3 regions of the Caballeronia grimmiae genome follow, and region 2 is predicted to be linked to each of the others. Evidence: predicted binding sites of a transcription regulator. Region 2 holds the regulator's gene; each other region holds the start of a gene.
The links. Region 2 encodes HrcA, which represses chaperone genes, less so after heat shock. Its sites were predicted from a motif close to TTAGCACTCNNNNNNNNNGAGTGCTAA; they were not measured.

Region 1 (4,325 bases), 1.1 Mb from region 2:
CTTCCACAGCTGCGCGCGTTGCGTGCAGTGCGTCTTCGACACGTGCCTTCTTTTCCTTCATTTCGACTTCGGTCGCAGCACCGACCTTGATCACCGCAACGCCGCCGGCCAGCTTGGCCACGCGCTCTTGCAGCTTTTCACGGTCGTAGTCCGAGGTCGCTTCTTCGATCTGCTTGCGCACTTGCTTCACGCGAGCTTCGATGTTCGCTGCTTCGCCAGCGCCGTCGATGATCGTGGTGTTTTCCTTACCCACTTCGATGCGCTTCGCTTGACCCAGCTCTTGCAGCGTCGCCTTTTCCAGCGTCAGGCCGGTTTCTTCAGCGATGACCTGACCGCCGGTCAGGATCGCGATGTCTTCCAGCATGGCCTTGCGACGGTCGCCGAAGCCCGGAGCCTTGACGGCGACGGTCTTCAGGATGCCGCGGATGTTGTTGACGACCAGCGTTGCGAGCGCTTCGCCTTCGACGTCTTCAGCGATGATCAGCAGCGGACGGCCAGCCTTCGCGACTTGTTCCAGCACCGGCAGCAGATCGCGGATGTTGGAAACCTTCTTGTCGTGCAGCAGCACGAACGGGTTTTCCAGAACGGCGACTTGCTTGTCCGGGTTGTTGATGAAGTACGGCGACAGGTAGCCGCGGTCGAACTGCATGCCTTCGACGACGTCCAGCTCGTCTTGCAGCGACTTGCCGTCTTCGACGGTGATCACGCCTTCCTTGCCGACCTTGTCCATCGCTTCAGCGATACGCTCGCCGATCGACGTGTCGCTGTTTGCCGAGATCGAGCCGACTTGCGCGATTTCCTTGTTCGTCGTGCAGGGCTTGCTGATCTTGCGCAGTTCTTCGATTGCAGCAGCAACCGCCTTGTCGATACCGCGCTTCAGGTCCATCGGGTTCATGCCCGATGCGACGTACTTCATGCCTTCGCGAACGATGGATTGCGCCAGGACCGTAGCGGTCGTGGTGCCGTCGCCGGCGTTGTCGCTGGTCTTGGAAGCGACTTCCTTGACCATTTGCGCGCCCATGTTCTGGAGCTTGTCCTTCAGCTCGATTTCCTTCGCGACCGAGACACCGTCCTTGGTGACCGTGGGGCCGCCGAACGAACGCTCGAGCACGACATTGCGGCCCTTCGGGCCCAGCGTGACCTTGACCGCGTTGGCCAGGATGTTCACGCCTTCGACCATCTTGGCGCGTGCGGAATCGCCAAAAATAACTTCTTTAGCTGCCATATCCAGACTCCTTGATTCGATTCAGTGTGCCGGCCCCGCCGCCCTGTCGGCGCGAAGCCCGGCTAACAGGAAGGATGCTTACTTGCTGACCAGAACGGCCATGATGTCTTCTTCGCGCATGACGAGCAGTTCCTGCCCGTCGACCTTGACGGTCTGGCCGGCGTATTTGCCGAAGAGCACGCGGTCGCCCACCTTCACGTCGAGGGCGTTCTGCGTGCCCTGGTCATCGCGCTTGCCCGGGCCGACGGCCAGGATCTCGCCTTGGTCCGGCTTCTCTGCCGCTGCTTCCGGGATCACGATGCCCGATGCGGTCTTGGTTTCCTGGTCCAGACGCTTGACGATGACGCGATCGTGCAAAGGACGAAGGTTCATACACACTCCTCTCTAGATTGAGACTGAAAACGCGGGAAAACCCGTCTTTGGGGAAGAACCCTTCGGACGGAAATCTTGTTAGCACTCTCGTGCAGTGAGTGCTAATTATATGGACCGCATTTGACAATTTCAAGGAGGCGGGACGCGGGAAATCCCGAAGGGGCGCGGCGGAGGTGCGCGCAAAGGCGATTTCAATCGAACTACGGCTTCCGATTGACACGATTAATGTCAATCCGACAAAACTGATTTCGTCGCATCAGGGTTTGTACTGAGACGCAACCGGCCTACACTGCCTCTCAACGACGAAGCAGTGGAGAGACACCCTCCCGACTGCAACGTTCCCGCGAATCGGAATACGGAGAGTCAGCATGTTCAAGTCGATCGTTCCAGTCATCGCTTCTGCTTTGGCTGTCCCGGCGCTGGCTCAAGCGCAGAGCAACAGCCCCATCACCCGCGCCGAAGTCCGGGCGCAGCTGGTCCAGCTCGAGCGCGCAGGCTACAACCCGGCAAGCGACCACACGACCTACCCCGCCAACATTCAGGCTGCGCAGGCCCGCGTGAACGCGCAGCAAGGCGTCGCGGAATCGTCCTTTGGCGGTGCGGCGGAAGGCGCGTCGGCATCGGGCCGTGCGGCTGGCATCAACGCGGGCATCTACGATCGCCCGTAATATCGACAGGCCGTTGCCGCCAGCGAAGCCCGGTACCCGCGCCGGGCTTTTTCGCTTTCTGCAACGTCGCCCAAACGCCCGTCCAGGACGGGATCGCGCCAGTCACCTCACTGTAAGCCACGGATTTCACAACGATTTCGGATTCCGCTTTTTCATCGGACAGTCCGACGGCACTACAATTTGTGTCTGCGTTGTCACACATTTCGTTTTTGCCGCCGCCCATGCCTATCTCGTCGTTACGCCTCGCCGTTGTCTCCGTCGCTCTTCTCGCCCTCGCCGCCTGCGGCGGTCGCGCCGCCACCACCCCGAGCTATCAGCAGGAGTTGTTCAGTTCCGGCGTGAGTCCCTATGCGCATAACTTTGACGCCACCGTGAAGGAAACCTGCGAAGCCGCCCGCCGCGCGCTGCTGTCGCAAGGCTTCCTCACGACGATGGCGCAGCCCGATACCGTCGACGCGACCAAGAATTTCCAGCCGAACGCCGACACGCACGCCGTGGTGTCCTTTCACGTGGTCTGCACGCCCGGCGAGAACACCGCGAACCAGAGCATTGCCTACGTGAACGCCGTGCAGGACGGCTACGCGCTCAAGAAAAGCGACACATCGGCGAGTGTCGGCCTGAGCGTGCTCGGCTCGCTTTCGCTGCCGATCCGCTCCAATAGCGACGCAATGGTCAAGATTTCGAGCGAAACGGTGCCGGCGGGCAAGTTCTACGACCGTTTCTTCAACCTGATGGGCCACTATCTCAAGACGGTGCCGCGCAGTTCGCCCGTCGCAGCCGACGAAGTCGAGAGCAAGCCGCTCGCGCCGTCGCTGGTGCTGACTTCGCCCGAGCTCACGCCGACGCCGATCGTCGTGCAGGCGCCCGCGGCGGCGGCCACGGCGATTCAGGCATCGGATGCCGCCGCCGAGACCAAGCGCCAGGCGCAGGCAGCGGCGACGGCCACTCCGGTCGCGGCATCGGCGGCCGAGGCGGCATCCGCGGTCGCGCACTGAGCGGCGGCATCCATCGAACGATAACGAAACCGCAAGCGCAAACGAAAACGGGCCCCGGCGAAAAACCGGAGCCCGCTCGACATTTCCCGGCGGCTGCCCGCCGGAATACGCCGCTTATTTCCCGCCGTTCTGCGCGCTCAGCGAGAGCTTGTTCGACACCGACGTCACGCCCGACACGCCCTTCGCGACTTCTTCCGCCTGCGCGATCTGCGCGCCTTCCGGCACCGTGCCCGTCAGCGTGACCGCACCGCCGCGCGCACGGACGTACACATTCGACACGTCGAAGCCTTGCGCTTTCGACAACGCGCGGCGCACGGCATAGCCGAGCGAGCGGTCGGTCTTCTTGGTCGCGGATTTTTGCGCCTTGGTCGGTGCGCTGGCTTCGGTGCTCGTGGTGGCCGCCGCATCGCTCGACTGGGCATAGGCGCTCGACGCCACCGCCACACAGACCACGACGCCCAGAGCCTTCAACAGATCGACAACTTTCATGGTTTCTCCTTTTGTTTCGCTTGTTGACTTCGCACAGTTGCTACTTCGCTCGTTTGCACATCAAACCGGATCGCATCGCCCGGGAAGAGGCGACGGCATCGGGCGATCGTGGCCGCGCGAATCGTCGATGCCGATTGGCTGACGATTGCACGGCGAAGAAGCCGCGATGCTGTGATGCGGTGCTGCGAGAGGCTGGCGAAGAAACGAATTCGGCCGATCGGTCGGGCTCGATGGCCCTCGGCTCGTCTATGAATGTCCAGCCGCACGGCGCATGCTCGATGCGCGTCTGCGCCAGCGATGCGGCGCGTGTCCTGACAGCCCAACTATCGGGTTTCGGACGAATGATTCTTATCGTACGGCGGCGAACGTCAATTTAGCCCAGCGCGGCCGTTAGCGCAAAGCTTTTAACGACGCGGCGCCCGCTGGCAGCGGCCGCACGCAACGAGGATGGACAAAGGGCCCGGCGCGTCCATACGCGTGTCACATTCGGCTGACCCGCGATGCACGAAACGCCCGCGTCGCTCGTTCGGGTAAGCTCTCGGCACAAATTGACTCGAAGCACCGATATGACCCAGC
Region 2 (4,325 bases):
CTCCATGCGCCTTTCGACTTGCGCGAGCCGGTCCGGATCGAGCTCCAGACGCTGCGCATAGTGCGACAGCGAATAAGCCGCTTCCTGCAACTGAATCTCGGCGGGTTCGAGCGATGCCAGCACGTCGTTCAACGCTGGATCGATATCCGCGAGGCTGCGCAATTTCGACGTGATCGCGCCGAGCTGCGAGATCATCGCCTCGTCGGATTCTGAAAGCGCGCCGAGGGCGCTCTGCACGCCGTCGATCAGACTCGCCGAATGCGACAGCCGATGATGCTCCGCGCTCACTTCCTCCCACTCGCCCGGCTGCGGCGCGAGCTTGTCGAATTCGCTCAACTGCCACGCGAGACGCTCGCGCTCCAGTTGCAGCTCGCGATCGCGGCTCTGCGCGGCGTCGACGGCCTGCTGCGCCTCGCGATACGTCCGCCAGGCGCGGCTCACTGCATTCGCGGTTTCAGTGATGCCGGCGTGCGTGTCGAAGAGCTCTCGCTGGGCATCCGGCCGCATCAATAGCTGATGGGCGTGCTGGCCGTGAATATCGACGAGCATCTCTCCGACTTCGCGCAGTTGCGCAAGCGTCGCCGGCGTCCCGTTGATGAACGCCCGCGAGCGTCCGCTGGAGTCGATGACGCGACGCAGCATCACCGTGTCGCCATCCTGCGAGAGCGCGTGCTCGTCCAGCCAGCGCGCGGCTTGCGCGTGCGTGCCGAACTCGGCGGTGATGTCCGCGCGCGCCTCGCCGGTTCGCACGACGCTCGCGTCGGCGCGCGCACCGAGCGTGAGGGCGAGGGCGTCGATCAGGATCGACTTGCCCGCGCCGGTTTCACCCGAAAAAACCGTGAAGCCCGAATCGAATTCGATGTCGAGCGCGGCAACGATAACGAAGTCTCGAATAGAGAGATGACGGAGCATGGACGCTTCGGGATGAGGGTTCAGCGAGATTGCGTCAGACGGACGAGTCCTGCGAGGGATGCTCGTTCCAGTGCAGTTTCCTGCGCAGCGTGGCGTACGTGCTGTAGCCGACCGGATGCAGCACCGGCACCGTATGGCGCGAGCGCCGCACTTCGATGGCGTCGTTCAGTTCGACGGCGGTGAACGACTGCATGTCGAAATTCACGTTGACGTCCCGGCCGCCGATGATCTGGATCGTGACCTTCGAATCGTCGGGCAGGACGATCGGCCGGTTCGACAGCGAATGCGGCGCAATCGGCACCAGCACGAAGCCTTGCAGTTGCGGATGCAGTATCGGCCCGGCAGACGACAGCGCATAAGCCGTGGAGCCGGTCGGCGTCGCGACGATCAACCCGTCCGAGCGCTGGTTGTACATGAAGTGACCGTCGACGGAGACGCGCAGCTCGGCCATGCCGGAAAAGCCGCTGCGATTCACGACGACATCGTTGAAGGCGAGCGCGTGGTAGATCGGCTTGTCGTTGCGCACGATGCGCGCTTCGAGCAGCGTACGCTCCTCGCGTTCGAACTGGCCGGCGAGCATCTGCGGCACCCGTTCGCGCATCTCGGTGAGCGGAATATCCGTGATGAACCCGAGCCGCCCGTGATTCACGCCGATGAGCGGCGTCTTGTACGGCGCAAGCTGCCGGCCGACGCCCAGCATGGTGCCGTCGCCGCCGAGCACGACCGCGACGTCCGCGCGCGCGCCGATCTCCGCGATGGACAACGCCGGGTACTCCGTCACGCCCACGTCCTTCGCGGTGCCTTCTTCGAACACGACTTCGAACCCCTGGTTCGCAATGTGCTCCGCAAGAGATCTCAGCGGCGCCTCGATACCGGGTGTATTGGTTCGCCCGACGAGGGCGACGGTCTTGAATTGGCCAATTTCCATGCCGGCATTACACCATAGGTGGAAGGCGAAAAGAACCGGGGCCGCCCGCAGCGACGGACGACATGCCGCGACGTCGGCGCACGGTTCGATTCTCGTTAGAATGGAACAGACATTGAACGGGTCACGCGTGCTTGCGCTCGTGACATCGAAGCGGCGGCGGCGGTCGTCGCGCCCCGACACGTTGCGCTAAAATTTGCCCATGCTAGACCCACGTGCACAAACCCTCCTCAAGACGCTGATCGAGCGCTACATCGCCGAAGGTCAGCCGGTCGGTTCGCGCACGTTATCACGGCATTCCGGTCTCGAACTCAGCCCCGCGACCATCCGCAACGTCATGTCGGACCTGGAAGACCTGGGGCTCGTCGCGAGTCCGCATACGTCGGCAGGCCGCATTCCGACGCCGCGCGGCTACCGGCTGTTCGTCGACACCATGCTGACCGTCGAGGCGCCGCAGGACGAAGCGATGACCACCGCGGTCAAGACGCGGCTGCAAGGCCAGGAGCCGCAGAAAATCGTCGCCGCGGCGGCGAGCGTGCTCTCGAGCCTGTCGTCGTTCGCCGGCGTGGTGCTCACGCCGCGCCGCAGTCACATGTTCAAGCAGATCGAATTCATGCGGCTGTCGGACAAGCGCATTCTGCTGATCATCGTGACGCCCGAGGGCGACGTGCAGAACCGCATGATGGCCACGCAGCGCGACTACTCGCCCTCGCAACTCACCGAAGCCTCCAATTACATCAACGCGCATTTTGCGGGCCTGTCCTTCGACGAAGTGCGCCGCCGGCTGCGCGAGGAAATCGACCAGTTGCGCGGCGACATGACCACGCTGATGCAGGCGGCGGTCGTCGCGAGCACGGCGGAAGCCGATCCCGGCGAAACGGTGCTGATTTCCGGCGAGCGCAACCTGCTGGAAGTGGCGGACCTGTCTTCCGACATGGCGCGCCTGCGCAAACTCTTCGACTTGTTCGATCAAAAGACGAGCCTCCTGCAATTGCTGGATGTGTCGAGCCACGCGCAAGGCGTGCAAATTTTCATCGGCGGCGAGTCGAACCTCGTGCCGATCGAGGAAATGAGCGTCGTGACCGCGCCGTACGAAGTGAACGGCAAGATCGTCGGCACACTCGGCGTGATCGGCCCGACGCGCATGGCCTACAACCGCGTGATTCCCATCGTCGACATCACCGCGCGGCTGCTGTCGATGTCGCTCAGTCAGCAGTAGTCAGCATCAACCCGCAATCACGAGCAGCAGCGCGGCACTTCCGTGCATCATGCCGCGTCGTAGAGGCGCGCCGCCACTAGGCCATTCGGCCAATGATGCGCGCCGGAACGCGCCGCTATAATGACCTTCACCTTTCGATGCCTTCCGGCCGCCTTGCCCTATGCGTTTCGACCTCGAGTTGCCTTCGCAGCCCAGCGCTTCACATCGCGTCGCTGTGCTGCTGATCAATCTCGGCACGCCGGACGCGCCCACGCCGCGAGCGGTGCGCAAATATCTGGCGCAGTTTCTGTCGGACCCGCGCGTCGTCGAAATTCCGTCGTTCATCTGGCAGATCATTCTGCGCGGCGCGATCCTGCCGTTTCGCAGCCGTGCGTCGGCGAAGAAGTACGCACAGGTCTGGCTGCCGGAAGGCTCGCCGTTGCGCGTGTACACGGAGAAGCAGGTCGAACAGCTGCGGCGGCTTTTTGCGGCGAACGACTATCACGTGATCGTCGATTACGCGATGCGCTACGGCACGCCGGGCATCGGCGCAATGCTCAACCAGATGAAGCTCGAAGGCGCGGACCGCATTCTTCTCGTGCCGATGTATCCGCAATACTCGTCGTCGACGACCGCCACCGCGTTCGACGACGCCTTCACGGCGCTCAAGCGCGTGCGTAACCAGCCCGAGATCCGGACGATTCGTCATTACGCGGATCATCCGGCGTATATCTCGGCGCTCGCCGAACAGGTGCGCGAATACTGGCGCGTTCACGGCCAGCCGGACTTCTCCGCCGGCGACAAGCTCGTGCTCAGTTTCCACGGCGTGCCCAAGCGCACGATGGACCTCGGCGACCCTTATCACGACCAGTGCCAGTTGACCGGTTCGCTGCTCGCTGCCGCGCTCGGGCTTACGCCGGTCGAATGCCGCGTGACGTTCCAGTCGCGCTTCGGCCGCGCGGAATGGTTGCAGCCCTACACTGCGCCGACGCTGGCGGAACTGGGCGCAGCCGGCGTCGGGCGCGTCGACGTGTTTTGCCCGGGCTTCACGGCGGATTGCCTCGAGACGATCGAGGAAATCGGCATCGAGGTGCGCGACGAATTTCTGAAGGCGGGCGGCAAACAGTTCCACCGCATTCCTTGCCTGAACGCATCGCCGGCATGGATCAAGGCGCTCGGCGAGATTGCGGCACAACATCTGCAAGGATGGCCGGTGCAGGGCGCGCAACCGGTGACGGTCGCCGCCTGAACCCGGTCATCGCAAGAGAATCGCCATGAACTACAAGATTT
Region 3 (4,325 bases), 170 kb from region 2:
ATGATCGTGAATCTGCCGGCGACGGTCGAATCCGCGACGCCCAACGTCTTCGCCGACCAGGTCGAGTGGATGGACCGCAACATGGGCTATCGCGACTGCATCGTCTTGTCGGTGCATCCGCATAACGATCGCGGCACGGCGGTCGCCGCAGCGGAACTGGCGATCCTCGCGGGCGCGGACCGCGTCGAAGGCTGTCTGTTCGGCAACGGCGAGCGCACGGGCAACGTCGACCTCGTCACGCTCGCGCTGAATCTCTACACGCAGGGCATCGATCCGGGCCTCGATTTCTCGGACATCGACGCCGTGCGGCGCGTCGTCGAGCGATGCAATCAGTTGCCGGTGCATCCGCGCCATCCGTATGCCGGCGATCTCGTCTTCACCGCGTTCTCGGGCTCGCATCAGGACGCAATCCGCAAGGGCTTCGCGCAGCGCGTGCCGGGCAGCGTGTGGGAAGTGCCGTATCTGCCGATCGACCCGGCCGATCTCGGCCGCAGCTACGACGCGGTGATTCGGGTCAATAGCCAGTCCGGCAAAGGCGGCGCGACCTACTTGCTCGAACGCGGCCTGGGCTTTACGCCGCCGCGCCGCGTGCAGATCGAGTTCAGCCATGCCGTGCAGGCCGTCGCGGACGAATCGGGCGAGGAAATCAGCGGCGACGCGATCTGCGCCCTTTTCAAGCGCGAATACTTCGATGCGGGCGGCGCGGTATCGCGCGTGGATGCGGCGACGGCGTCGGTTTGCGGCGAGCGCATCGCGATGCCGCCCGTGTCCGGCGCGGCGAGCGAGGAGCATTACGCGCAGGCGGTTGCGTCGTCACTGGGCGTCGAGGCAAGTGTGAACTGGTTCGAATCGACGAAGACAACGAGCGGCGATACGGCCGTGTTCGTCGGCTGCCGCGTCGCGGATGAGCCGACGCGCTTCGGCGTCGCGGTGCATGCGAATCCGGCGCTCGCCGTCGTCGATGCCGTCATCAGCGCGGTGAACCGGTCGCGGCGGATCGTGAAGGATGCGCGGCGGGACGAGCCGGTGGAGGCATGACCGGCGCGGCGCGCGCGGCTATTCGAGGGCCACGCGCGTCGCCTGAAGCGCGAGCATCAGCCATTGACCGTCGGTCTGAACGTGAATCGCGGTATAGGCGACGGGAAAGAGCAGCGCGCCGTTCTTCGATTCCATCTCGATCAGCGCCCGGCCCGACACGAGGCAACTGTCGCGGCCGGCTGCGACCACGTCCTGCGACTGAATTTCGATCTGGCGGTAGCGGCGGCGGCCCGCGGTGATTGCGTCGATGAACTGACGCTTGGTCTCGCGCTTGCCGTTCGTGTGCACGTAGCTGGCGTTCTCGGCGAGCAGCGCCTCCAGCGTCGCGCCGTCGCCTTCGACCATCGCGCGAAAGCGGTCGCGCTCCAGGCCGCGGATGACCTCGAAGGTTTTTGCGGGCATCTGTCGATTCCCCTCGCCAAGGAACCGATGCGCCGGCGCCTCGTCAAAAGTTGTATTGCAGATAAATCTGGCTGAAATTTATACCAGGATTCGGCTCTTTGATACCGGCGTTCGACACATGCTGGAAGCGGAAACCGGCCTGATAGTTCTGCTTCGCACCGAAGATCGCGCCGACGCCGACCATATCGGCGAACTGGAACGCCGACGATACCGTGAAATATGGCGTGATGCGCGTGTGCGAAAGCAGCCTCACGCCGACACCCGCCTCGATGAACGGACGGATATAGCCGGAGCTTTTCACGAATCGCAGAACGGGCGTCACGCCGATTTCCCAGATGTTCGGATTGACCGCGTAGTCCAGGGTCGAATGCCAGTATCCGACGTGGCCCTCGCCGAGCAGCGTGAAGTGAAAGCCGCCGATCTCCCACCAGGTCAGGCCCGGATCCCAGACCACGCCGAGGTCCGCCTTCCGGATATCGCGGTCGGACACCCCGCCCGTGATCTGCAGGCCGAACCGGTCGGCATGCGCCGCCGCCGAAACGAGACCGAGCGAAAGCGCGAGCGCGCCGCGACAAAACACACTGCGCCAGAGATCTTTGCTTTTCTGCATGAGCGCCCCATATAAGGGTTGAGTTTCATGTCCGCATGACGGGATCGGCAGATTGTATGTGGATTGATAAAAATTTGCACAAAGCCACATTGGCGATTCATTTATTTGAACAAAGCCTTTCACAGGCGAATAAATGCGGTAATTAAGTAGCCGCTAGAGATCGAATCGGTAATTTCGACTTTTCCGCCGGCCCTGCGCCACTATCGAACTCACAAAGTTGATAGCTTTGTGGGAACTCTCACGTTGTTCCCCCCTCTAACACTTAGCACTCGTTGGAACGGAGTGCTAATATCGTGGCTGACTTGCCGCCGCCGTTCTGGCTGTGGGCAAGTCATTTGAAAAGGAGCTTATGAGCGTGACCAATGCGATGACCCTTCCGAATGTAGTGGGCTCGGCGCCTGCCAAGGCATCTTCGGCAGGCGCGCTGACGTACGCACAGTCGTCGATGCTGACCGGCCAGATCGGCAACATCGATTCATACATACAAGCAGTGAACCGCATTCCGATGCTTTCGCAAGCGGAGGAACGTCAGTACGCAACCGAATTTCGCGAGCACGGCAATCTCGACGCGGCGCGGCAGCTCGTGCTTTCGCACCTGCGTCTCGTGGTGTCCATCGCCCGGAACTATCTGGGCTACGGCTTGCCGCATGCTGATTTGATTCAGGAAGGCAATATCGGTCTGATGAAGGCCGTTAAGCGCTTCGACCCAGAGCAAAACGTGCGCCTCGTGTCGTACGCGATGCACTGGATCAAGGCCGAGATTCACGAATACATCCTGCGCAACTGGCGCATGGTGAAAGTCGCGACGACCAAGGCGCAGCGCAAGCTGTTCTTCAACCTGCGCAGTCACAAGACCGGGCACGCGGCGTTCACGCCGGGCGAGATCGAAGGTCTCGCGAGCGAGCTGAACGTGAAGCGCGAGGAAGTCGCGGAGATGGAAACGCGTCTGTCGGGCGGCGATATCGCGCTCGAAGGCCAGGTCGATGACGGCGAGGAAGCGTTCGCGCCGATCGCCTATCTGGCGGACTCGCATAACGAACCGACGAACGTCATCGCCGCGCGCCAGTTCGACAAGCTGCAAAGCGATGGTCTGTCGACCGCGCTGGAGTCGCTGGACGACCGTAGCCGCCGCATCATCAAGGCGCGCTGGCTGGACGTGCAGGACGACGGATCGGGCGGCAAGACGCTGCACGAACTGGCCGACGAATTCGGCGTGTCGGCGGAGCGCATTCGCCAGATCGAAGCCAGCGCGATGAAGAAGATGCGCTCGGCGCTGCACGATTACGCGTAACGCCGCGTAGAGGCTGTAGCGGAAGATCGAAGCCCGCTGTCGAAAGACAGCGGGCTTTTTTTTCCACGCCCGCTTTGCAGTGCCGCTGGTCAAAAAAAAAACGGCGCTCCCGAAGGAGCGCCGTTTCTCGAAACAACAGCTTGCCGAATCAGGCCGGCATCGGTGCAGCGCCGCCGCCGTTATCCGACAGACGCGTGCTCAGCTGTGCGGCATATCGCTGCGCCGCCGCGCCCACGACGATGTGGAACGTATCCGCCGACACCCACGCGACATCCAGTTGCGACAGACGCTGACGATCCACCGACGACGGATCGCGCACGACGACACGCAGGCGCGTCTGCGCGACGGCATCGAGCGAAACGACGTTCGTCGCACCGCCGAACACCGCGATCCAGCGCAGCGGGTCCGGATCGAGCGGACCGGCGGTGTGGTCAGCCACGCTTGCAGCGGCGACAGGCTGCGCCGGGGCCGACGAGGCCGGCGTCGCACCGCGCGTCGAGGAATGCTCGAGTTCGCCACGAATTTCGTCCGCGATCAGGTCCGCTTCCGGTCCGATGATGACCTGCACGTTGGTCTTGCCGCGCTTCAGCACGCCGCGCGCGCCGATGGACTTCAACTGCGGCTCGGACACGGCTTCCGCATCCACCACCGACAGACGCAGCCGCGTCGTGCAGGCGTCGACGAGCGTCAGGTTCGACGCGCCGCCCAGTGCCGCGATGTACTTGCCTGCACGCGTGCTGGCCGCAGCCGGCACGGTCTCACCCGGAACGAAGCCGCCGACCGGGGTGGCATCGGTTTGGGCGTCGGTCGTGGCGGGTTCGCGGCCCGGCGTCGCCATGTTGAACTTGCGGATGAAGAAGCGGAACAGCCCGTAATACACGATGCCGTACACGAGGCCGAGCGGAATCGCCATCCAGCCGCGCTGCGACAAACCGTAGTTCAGCACGTAGTCGATCGCGCCCGCCGAGAACGTGAAGCCGAGGT

Region 1: the regulator HrcA is predicted to act here: its motif matches at 1,676-1,702, upstream of LDZ21_RS03095 (co-chaperone GroES).
Region 3: the regulator HrcA is predicted to act here: its motif matches at 2,313-2,339, upstream of rpoH (RNA polymerase sigma factor RpoH).

What each region holds. Positions count from the first base shown of each region.
Region 1 is NZ_CP084271.1:630,875-635,199, reverse strand. Features, by position in the region: gene groL (chaperonin GroEL) at 1-1,225, opposite strand, end outside; gene LDZ21_RS03095 (co-chaperone GroES) at 1,304-1,597, opposite strand; gene LDZ21_RS03090 (DUF4148 domain-containing protein) at 1,966-2,265, shown strand; gene LDZ21_RS03085 (DUF2242 domain-containing protein) at 2,487-3,260, shown strand; gene LDZ21_RS03080 (BON domain-containing protein) at 3,375-3,749, opposite strand; gene LDZ21_RS03075 (TAXI family TRAP transporter solute-binding subunit) at 4,316-4,325, shown strand, end outside.
Region 2 is NZ_CP084271.1:2,439,874-2,444,198, reverse strand. Features, by position in the region: gene recN (DNA repair protein RecN) at 1-912, opposite strand, end outside; gene LDZ21_RS11710 (NAD kinase) at 947-1,840, opposite strand; gene hrcA (heat-inducible transcriptional repressor HrcA) at 2,040-3,056, shown strand; gene hemH (ferrochelatase) at 3,217-4,284, shown strand; gene LDZ21_RS11695 (Hsp15 family ribosome-associated heat shock protein) at 4,310-4,325, shown strand, end outside.
Region 3 is NZ_CP084271.1:2,613,774-2,618,098, forward strand. Features, by position in the region: gene leuA (2-isopropylmalate synthase) at 1-1,038, shown strand, start outside; gene LDZ21_RS12505 (nuclear transport factor 2 family protein) at 1,057-1,440, opposite strand; gene LDZ21_RS12510 (acyloxyacyl hydrolase) at 1,484-2,050, opposite strand; gene rpoH (RNA polymerase sigma factor RpoH) at 2,406-3,341, shown strand; gene nagE (N-acetylglucosamine-specific PTS transporter subunit IIBC) at 3,490-4,325, opposite strand, start outside.